DNA from 2 places in the Pseudomonas sp. SH10-3B genome. Region 2 is predicted to be linked to the other one. Evidence: predicted binding sites of a transcription regulator. Region 2 holds the regulator's gene; the other holds the start of a gene.
What was found. The regulator FliA, encoded in region 2, starts transcription of late flagellar genes. The targets are predictions, from matches to a motif close to CTAAAGTTTNNNNNNNNNNNGCCGNTAA.
Positions count from the first base shown of each region.

Region 1: J1G35_RS05710 (methyl-accepting chemotaxis protein) is a predicted target of FliA. The motif match lies at 1,996-2,023, and genes of this name have one in related genera.

Region 1 covers NZ_JAFLXD010000005.1:66,462-70,671, forward strand. Annotated here, with positions in the region: gene J1G35_RS05700 (NorM family multidrug efflux MATE transporter) at 1-872, opposite strand, end outside; gene J1G35_RS05705 (LysR substrate-binding domain-containing protein) at 1,025-1,945, shown strand; gene J1G35_RS05710 (methyl-accepting chemotaxis protein) at 2,123-4,099, shown strand; gene J1G35_RS05715 (YifB family Mg chelatase-like AAA ATPase) at 4,163-4,210, opposite strand, start outside.
Region 2 covers NZ_JAFLXD010000016.1:3,665-7,874, forward strand. Annotated here, with positions in the region: gene J1G35_RS14175 (chemotaxis protein CheA) at 1-656, opposite strand, end outside; gene J1G35_RS14180 (protein phosphatase CheZ) at 668-1,456, opposite strand; gene J1G35_RS14185 (chemotaxis response regulator CheY) at 1,475-1,849, opposite strand; gene fliA (RNA polymerase sigma factor FliA) at 2,020-2,760, opposite strand; gene fleN (flagellar synthesis regulator FleN) at 2,757-3,590, opposite strand; gene flhF (flagellar biosynthesis protein FlhF) at 3,696-4,210, opposite strand, start outside.

The DNA.
Region 1 (4,210 bases), on a different contig from region 2:
GCCGGCACCATAAAGGCTACCGACACGATTTGCAGGGCGACCTGATGTGCCGCCAATTGCGTGCTGCCCATGGTGCCCATGCACAGTGCCGCAAAGGCAAACAGCCCGACCTCCACCGCGTAGGTGCCACCAATCGGCAGGCCCAGGCGCCACAACTCACGCAGATAGTGGGTGTTGAGGCGCAGCAGCCCGGCGCTCAGCGGGTAGGCTGCATAGGCCCGGTTGCTGCGGATGTACCACATCAACGCCAGCGCCATGCTGTTGGCGACAATCGCCGTGACTAAACCAATGCCCATCAAGCCGAGTTTGGGCAGGCCGAACATGCCTTCGATCAGCGCGTGGTTGAGCAGATAGTTGACCACCGTGCCACCGACGCTGATCACCATCACCGGAGTGGCTTTGCCGATGGCGCTGGTAAAACCGCGCAGCGCCATGAAGCTCAGGTAGCCGGGCAGGGCGAACGGCAGCAGCGTCAGAAATTGCCCTGCCGAGTGCACGTTGGTGTCGGTCTGGCCGAACATCAGCAACACCGGCTTGAGGTTCCACAGCAGCAGGGCCGCCGCCAAGGCCATCAGCCAGGCCAGCCACAGCCCTGCCTGGGTCAGGCGGGTGGCGCCTTCGATATCGCCCGCGCCATGGCGGATGGCAACCAGGGTGCCCACGGCGGCAATCACGCCGATGCAGAAAATCGCGACGAACGAATAACTCGCCGCGCCCAGGCCGCCACCGGCCAGGGCTTCGGGGCTCAGGCGCGCCATCATCAGGGTGTCGGTCAACACCATCAGCATGTGCGCCAACTGCGAGGCAATCAACGGCCCTGACAGCCGCAGAATGGCCCAGAGCTCGGTACGTGCCGGATGCTGCATGATCATCACGCTCAAAAAGTCAGAGGGTTGGGGAGGGGTTGATTCTCGGCGCTCTCAGCCGATTGCACAAAGGGATAAATGCGATCGCTTGCATGATTAAAACTCATGCCTGATTGATTCTGGTAGGGTTTCGGTATTGCGCTGTCGGAGCTTTCCTCATGCATCGTCGTCTTCCTCCCCTTTATGCCTTGCGCGCATTTGAAGCGGCCTCCCGGCACAGCTCCTTCACCCGGGCAGCCGAGGAGTTGTCGATCACCCAAAGTGCGGTGAGCCGGCATATCCGCACACTTGAAGAGCACTTCGCCTGCCGCCTGTTCCAGCGCAGTGGCCGTACCCTGCAGCTCACTGAATCGGCGCGCCTGTTGTTGCCCGGCGTGCGCGAAGGGTTTGCGGCGCTGGAGCGGGCCTGTCACACCTTGAATGCTGAAGATGACATCCTGCGCATGAAGGCCCCCTCCACATTGACCATGCGCTGGCTGCTCGCGCGGCTCAGCCGCTTCCGGGCACTGCAGCCCGGCAATGAGGTGCAACTGACCAGCGCCTGGATGAACGTGGATGAGGTGGACTTCAATCAGGAGCCTTTCGACTGTGCGGTGCTGTTGAGCTACGGGCATTTTCCAGTGGACTGGGAGGCCAGCTACCTGTTCCCCGAACTGTTGATCCCCGTCGGTGCGCCGAACCTGTTGGAGGATGGGCCCTGGGATGCCTCGCGCCTGGCCACCACCGAGCTGCTGCATCCCACCCCCGACCGCAGGGACTGGCGCAAATGGCTGGAGCGCATGGGGCTGTCATCCCAGGTATCACTCAAGGGCGGGCAGGTGTTCGATACCCTGGAGCTGGGCATGATCGCCGCAGCGCGGGGGTATGGCGTGTCCATGGGCGACTTGTTGATGGTGGCCGAGGACGTGGCGCAGGGACGGCTGAGCCTGCCGTGGCCAACCGCAGTCGCCAGTGGGGAGAATTACTATCTGGTGTGGCCGAAAACCCGCCCCGGCGGTGAGCGTTTGCGGCGCCTGGCGGACTTCCTCCAGAGCGAAGTGCAGGCCATGGTTCTGCCCGGCGTCGAACGCCTCTATTGAGTGGTTCAGGCCTCAACGCGCAACCGTTTGCCTGGTACCCCTGCGATTCGCTCAAGTATTGTCGCCTGCCGCCGAAGTAGGTGTGTTGGAACCATCGTGCACCAACGTTTCCCACCAGATAATTTGCCGAGCAGCGCTATGAGATCAGGATGATCCTGGCCTCGGCCAGGAGCTGTCATGTCTCAACCTCGCGCCCGGATTGCCTCACAGTTAGGCCTCGCATTAGCCGTGATACTGGCTGTCGCTATTGGCGGCAGTACGGTGTTTGCCTTGCGCTCCCTCGACTCTGCCAACCTCGATACCCGCGAGGAACACCTGGCCAGCGAGGCGCGCCTGCTCGCCGACCAGCTCAACACTTTCCACAGCACCTTGCGCGAGAGCACTCAGCGCCTGACGGGGTTGTTCGAGAAGCGCTTCAGCGCCGGGTTGACGGTGCAGTCGGATCAGATGATCACTGTCGCCGGGGTTCAGACACCGAGTCTGCTGTTGGGCAGCGAAGTGCTCAACAACAACTTCAGCGAAGTTGACGAGTTCAAGCAGATGTCCGGCGGCGTGGCTACGGTATTCGTGCGCAGCGGTGACGACTTCATCCGCGTCAGCACCTCCCTGACCAAACAGGACGGCAGCCGTGCGATCGGCACCGTGCTTGATCGCCAGGGCCCGGCTTACCAGCGTGTACTGGGTGGCCAGGCCTATATCGGGCGCGCGGTATTGTTCGATCGGTCCTACATGACCCAGTACAGCCCCGTACGGGACTCCAGCGGCAAGGTAATTGCCGTGCTGTTCATCGGTTTTGACTACACCGATGCGCAAGCCGCGCAGTTCGAAAACCTCAAGCGCTTCCGCATTGGCCAAACGGGTTCCCTGGCGTTGCTGGATGAGCAGAAGCGTTGGCTGGTGCCGCCGGCGGGCGTGCAGGCGTTGGATCAGTCGGTTCCTGTGATGCTGGACCTGGCCAAGAGCCCAGGCAAAGGCCGCTTCTGGAGCGACAAGAACGAAGACTTCTACAGCGTTTCGGTGCCCTTCGAGGGTGGTCCTTGGGCCGTGGTCGCGAGCATGCCGAAAGCTGAAATCCGCGCAGTCACCTGGGCGGTGGGTACTCGCCTGGTGATCGGCAGCGTGCTAGCGATGTTGCTGGCGGTGGGCGCCACGGTCTGGCTGCTGCGCAGCAAGCTGCAACCCCTGAGTGACCTTGTGCGTCAGGCCGAAGCCTTGGGCGCGGGTGACTTGAGTGCACGCCTCAACGTGTCCAGCCATGACGAAATCGGCCAGTTGGCGCGTAGTTTCAACCAGATGGGCGAAGCGCTGTCGACCATGGTTTCGCATATCCGCAAGGCGGCCGAAGACGTCAACAGCCGCGCCCAGGCGTTGTCCGGCCTGTCCGGCGGTGCCTATGACGGCATGGAGCAACAGTCCGGTGAGATCACCAGCATGGCTGGCGCGGTCGAAGAATTCAGCGCCACTTCGCTGAACATCGCCGACAACATGGGCGCCACCGAGCGCCTCGCCCAGGAAAACGCCCAGCAAACCCGCATTGGCCGCAACTCGATGCAGGAAGCCTCGTCGTCTCTGGAACATATCGCCACGGCGCTGAACAGCACTGCCACCGTGATCAACACCTTGGGCCAGCGCTCCCAGGAAATCGGCGGGATCGTCGGCGTGATCACCTCGATCGCCGAACAGACCAACCTGCTGGCGCTCAACGCTGCCATCGAAGCCGCCCGCGCCGGTGAGCAGGGCCGTGGGTTTGCCGTGGTCGCCGATGAGGTACGTAACCTGGCGTCGCGTACACGCGAAGCCACCGATGAAATTTCCGGGATGATCCAGAGCATCCAGAAGGAAACCGGCAACGCCATCAGCACCATGGAGCACGGTAATGCGCTGATGCAGGAAGGCCTGTCGCGCAACGCCGACGTGGCCTCGGCCCTGGCGCGCATCGACGAGCAAAGCCGCTCGGCCGGTCAGCAGTTCGCCGCGATCACCACCGCCACCCAGGAGCAGAGCAGCACCGCGACCTTGCTCAGCAGCAACCTGCAGAGCATCGCGCTGGCCAACAGCGAGCAGCGTGAAGTGGTGTCCAACCTGGCAATTACCGCCAAGGAGCTGGAGACGCTGGCGGCGAGTTTGCGCCATGAGGTGGATCGCTTTCGCTGAGCCACCGCTGTACAAAATGTGGGAGGGACCCAGCCCTCTCCCACATTTGGATCTGCGCCACGCTTAAGTGATCGCCGCCGGGCGGTATTGCAGGGCCTCTTTCAGATGATC
Region 2 (4,210 bases):
GCTGGGACAGCACCGGCAGGCGCCACGGCGTCGGCCGCGAACTGACCTTTGCCGTGCAACTGGTCGAGCAAAGACTCGAACTCAGCGTCGGTAATGTCTTCGCTGCTCGGCGCGACAGCCGGGGCAACGGCGGCCGGAGCTTCGGCCTCGGCCTTGACGGCACTGAGGGAGTTGAGCAGTTGTTCGAACTCACTGTCCGTCACATCTGCTTCAGGCTCCGCCACCGGTTCCGGTGCGGCTTCGACCACCGGCGCTGCCGTGGTGTCGGCCGGCTCTGCATAGCGCGCCAGGGCGGCCAGCAGTTCCGGCGTGGCTGCGGTGATCGGGGCACGCTCGCGAACTTCGCTGAACATGCCGTTGACCGCATCCAGTGCTTCGAGAATCACGTCCATCAACTCCGAATCAACGTGACGCTCACCCTTGCGCAGGATGTCGAACACGTTCTCGGCGATGTGGCAGCACTCCACCAGCTCATGGAGCTGGAGGAAGCCGGCGCCCCCTTTTACAGTATGAAAACCGCGAAAAATTGCATTGAGCAGGTTCGCATCATCCGGGCGGCTTTCCAGCTCGACCAGTTGTTCGGACAGTTGCTCTAAAATTTCGCCGGCCTCTACAAGGAAATCCTGAAGGATCTCTTCATCGGCGCCGAAGCTCATGTGGGTGCTCCTTAGAAGCCTAAACTGGATAACAGGTCATCTACGTCATCCTGACCTGACACAACGTCTTCACGTTTATCGGCATGAATCTGCGGACCTTCACCCTTGGCGAGATGTTTTTGTGGATCTTTTTCAGAGAGGATCGCTTCGCGGTCATGTTCGATGCCGGCAAAACGGTCGACCTGGCCGGCCATGAGCACCAATTTGAGCAGGTTGCTTTCCACTTCGGTGACCAACTGGGTCACACGCTTGATCACCTGACCAGTCAGGTCCTGGTAATCCTGGGCGAGCAGAATGTCATTGAGGTTGCTGGCAACCGTGCGGTTTTCCTGCTCGCTGCGTGACAGGAACCCTTCGACTCGACGGGCCAGCTCACGAAACTCTTCTGCACCGACTTCACGGCGCATGAAGCGGCCCCAGTCGTTGCTCAGGGCGTGGGCCTCAGTGGCCATGCCGTTAACCAGGGGCGTGGCGTTTTCCACCAGGTCCATGGTGCGGTTGGCCGCCGCCTCGGTCAGCCTGACCACATAGGACAGGCGTTCGGTGGCATCGGTGATCTGCGAAATCTCTTCGGCCTGGGGCATGTGCGGATCAATCTGGAAATTGACGATCGCACTGTGCAGCTCGCGTGTGAGCTTGCCCACTTCCTGGTACAGGCCGCGGTCACGGGTCTGGTTGAGCTCATGGATCAACTGCACCGCGTCGCCGAAATGGCCTTTTTCAAGGCTGTCGACCAACTGGTGAGCATGCTTTTTCAGGGTCGACTCAAAGTCGCCCAGTGACGTTTCTTTATGCTCCATAGCTCCCCCGCGATGGCATTAGCCGTGGATGCGTTCGAAGATCTTTTCGATCTTCTCTTTCAAGGCCTGTGCAGTGAATGGCTTGACCACGTAACCGTTGACCCCGGCTTGGGCGGCTTCGATGATCTGTTCACGCTTGGCCTCGGCGGTCACCATCAACACGGGAAGGCTGCGCAGTTTTTCGTCGGCACGCACGTGGCGCAACAAGTCGATACCGGTCATGCCCGGCATGTTCCAGTCCGTTACCAGAAAGTCGATGCTCCCGCTGTTGAGGATCGGAATCGCCGTCAGGCCATCATCCGCCTCGACCGTGTTTGTGAACCCCAGGTCACGCAACAGGTTTTTTATGATCCGCCGCATCGTTGAGAAGTCATCAACGATGAGGATTTTCATGTTCTTGTCCAATTCGACCTCCAAGCAGTCTTAAACGCGCCCAGCACCTGGACGCGCCATTTCAATCAACAGGCATTACACAACAAGGACTGCCGGGGGCACCACGGGTCGAACCCGCGAAGGCCAATCACCTTCGCGGTATCGCTTTGCAATGCTCCCCACACTGCCTGTCAGCGCGCTCGCCACTCTCCCAAACGCCCCCGCAAGCGGGCCGCGCACTGGCTGTGCAACTGGCTGACACGCGATTCGCTGACCCCCAGGACCTCACCGATTTCCTTGAGGTTCAGCTCTTCGTCGTAGTACAGCGCCAACACCAACCGCTCGCGCTCCGGCAGGTTGGCAATGGCGTCCGCCAACGCCCCCTGGAAACGTTCGTCTTCCAGGTCACGCGACGGCTCCATATGCGCGCTCGCGCCGTCCTCGTGCAGCCCTTCGTGCTCGCCGTCCTGCAACAGGTCGTCGAAACTGAACAGGCGGCTGCCCAAGGTATCGTTCAAAATCCCGTAATAATCGTCGAGACTCAATTGGAGTTCGGCCGCAACTTCGTGATCTTTAGCGTCGCGACCGGTTTTTGCTTCAATTGCCCGAATTGCGTCACTGACCATGCGCGTATTGCGGTGCACCGAGCGTGGCGCCCAGTCACCCTTGCGCACTTCGTCCAGCATCGCGCCACGGATACGGATACCCGCATAGGTCTCGAAACTTGCACCCTTGCTTGCGTCGTACTTGGTCGACACTTCGAGCAGGCCGATCATGCCCGCCTGGATCAGGTCTTCGACCTGGACACTGGCGGGCAGGCGTGCCAGCAGGTGATAGGCGATCCGCTTGACCAGCGGCGCATAGCGCTCGATCAACTCGCCTTGACTGTCACGGGCAGACTTCTTGTACGCGTTATAGCCGTTCGCTGTCATAGCACCGGTCCTGCACTCGTCTGATGCACCAATCGCTCGACGAAAAACTCCAGATGCCCCCGAGGGTTGGCAGGCAACGGCCAGGTATCGACCTTCTGGGCAATAGCCTTGAACGCCAATGCGCATTTGGAGCGAGGGAACGCTTCGTAGACTGCACGCTGCTTTTGCACAGCCTTGCGCACACACTCGTCGTAGGGAACTGCGCCGACGTATTGTAAGGCCACATCGAGAAAGCGATCCGTGACCTTGGTCAACTTGGCGAACAGGTTGCGACCTTCCTGCGGGCTCTGGGCCATGTTGGCCAGGACGCGGAAGCGGTTCATGCCGTAGTCGCGGTTAAGCAGTTTGATCAGGGCGTAGGCGTCGGTGATCGAGGTGGGTTCATCGCAGACCACCAGCAAGACTTCCTGCGCCGCGCGCACGAAGCTGACCACGGACTCGCCGATCCCGGCGGCGGTGTCGATCACCAGCACGTCGAGGTTGTCGCCGATATCACTGAATGCCTGGATCAGGCCGGCATGCTGAGCCGGACTCAGGTGCACCATGCTCTGGGTGCCGGAGGCGGCCGGCACGATGCGGATCCCGCCAGGGCCCTGGAGCAGCACATCGCGCAGCTCACAGCGCCCCTCGATCACATCGGCAAGGGTGTGTTTGGGCGTCAGCCCCAGCAGAACGTCGACGTTCGCCAGCCCCAGGTCAGCATCCAGCAGCATGACGCGACGGCCAAGCTCTGCCAGGGCCAGGGACAAATTCACTGACACGTTAGTTTTTCCGACGCCACCTTTGCCGCCGGTCACCGCGATCACCTGTACGGGATGCATGCTGCCCATTTTATTTCTTTACCTTGTCTTGCTTAGACGCAGGCTACATGGCTTGGCCGCGTGAATCGCTTGCAGACCATCGATGTAGGTACATTTCACGGTGTTCATCGCGCCTCAACCCACCCGCTTTGCCGGGTTGTGGTAAAGGTCGGCGAACATATCGGCCATCGCTTCCTCGCTAGGCTCTTCTTGCATTTGCACGCTCACGGCGCGGCTGACCAACTGATGACGGCGCGGCAGATGCAAATCATCCGGGATCCGCGGCCCGTCGGTCAGGTAAGCAACCGGTAGTTCATGGCTGATAGCCAGGCTCAACACTTCGCCCAGGCTGGCGGTTTCATCCAGTTTGGTCAGGATGCAACCGGCCAGACCGCAACGCTTGTAGCTATGGTACGCAGCGGTAAGAACCTGTTTCTGGCTGGTGGTTGCAAGCACCAGGTAATTTTTTGACTTGATGCCGCGCCCGGCCAGGCTTTCCAGCTGCATGCGCAACGCCGGATCGCTGGCTTGCAGGCCGGCGGTGTCAATCAGCACCACACGCTTGCGCAGCAACGGATCGAGCGCGTTGGCCAGGGACTGGCCCGGGTCGACGTGGGTGACCGGCACATTGAGGATACGGCCCAGGGTCT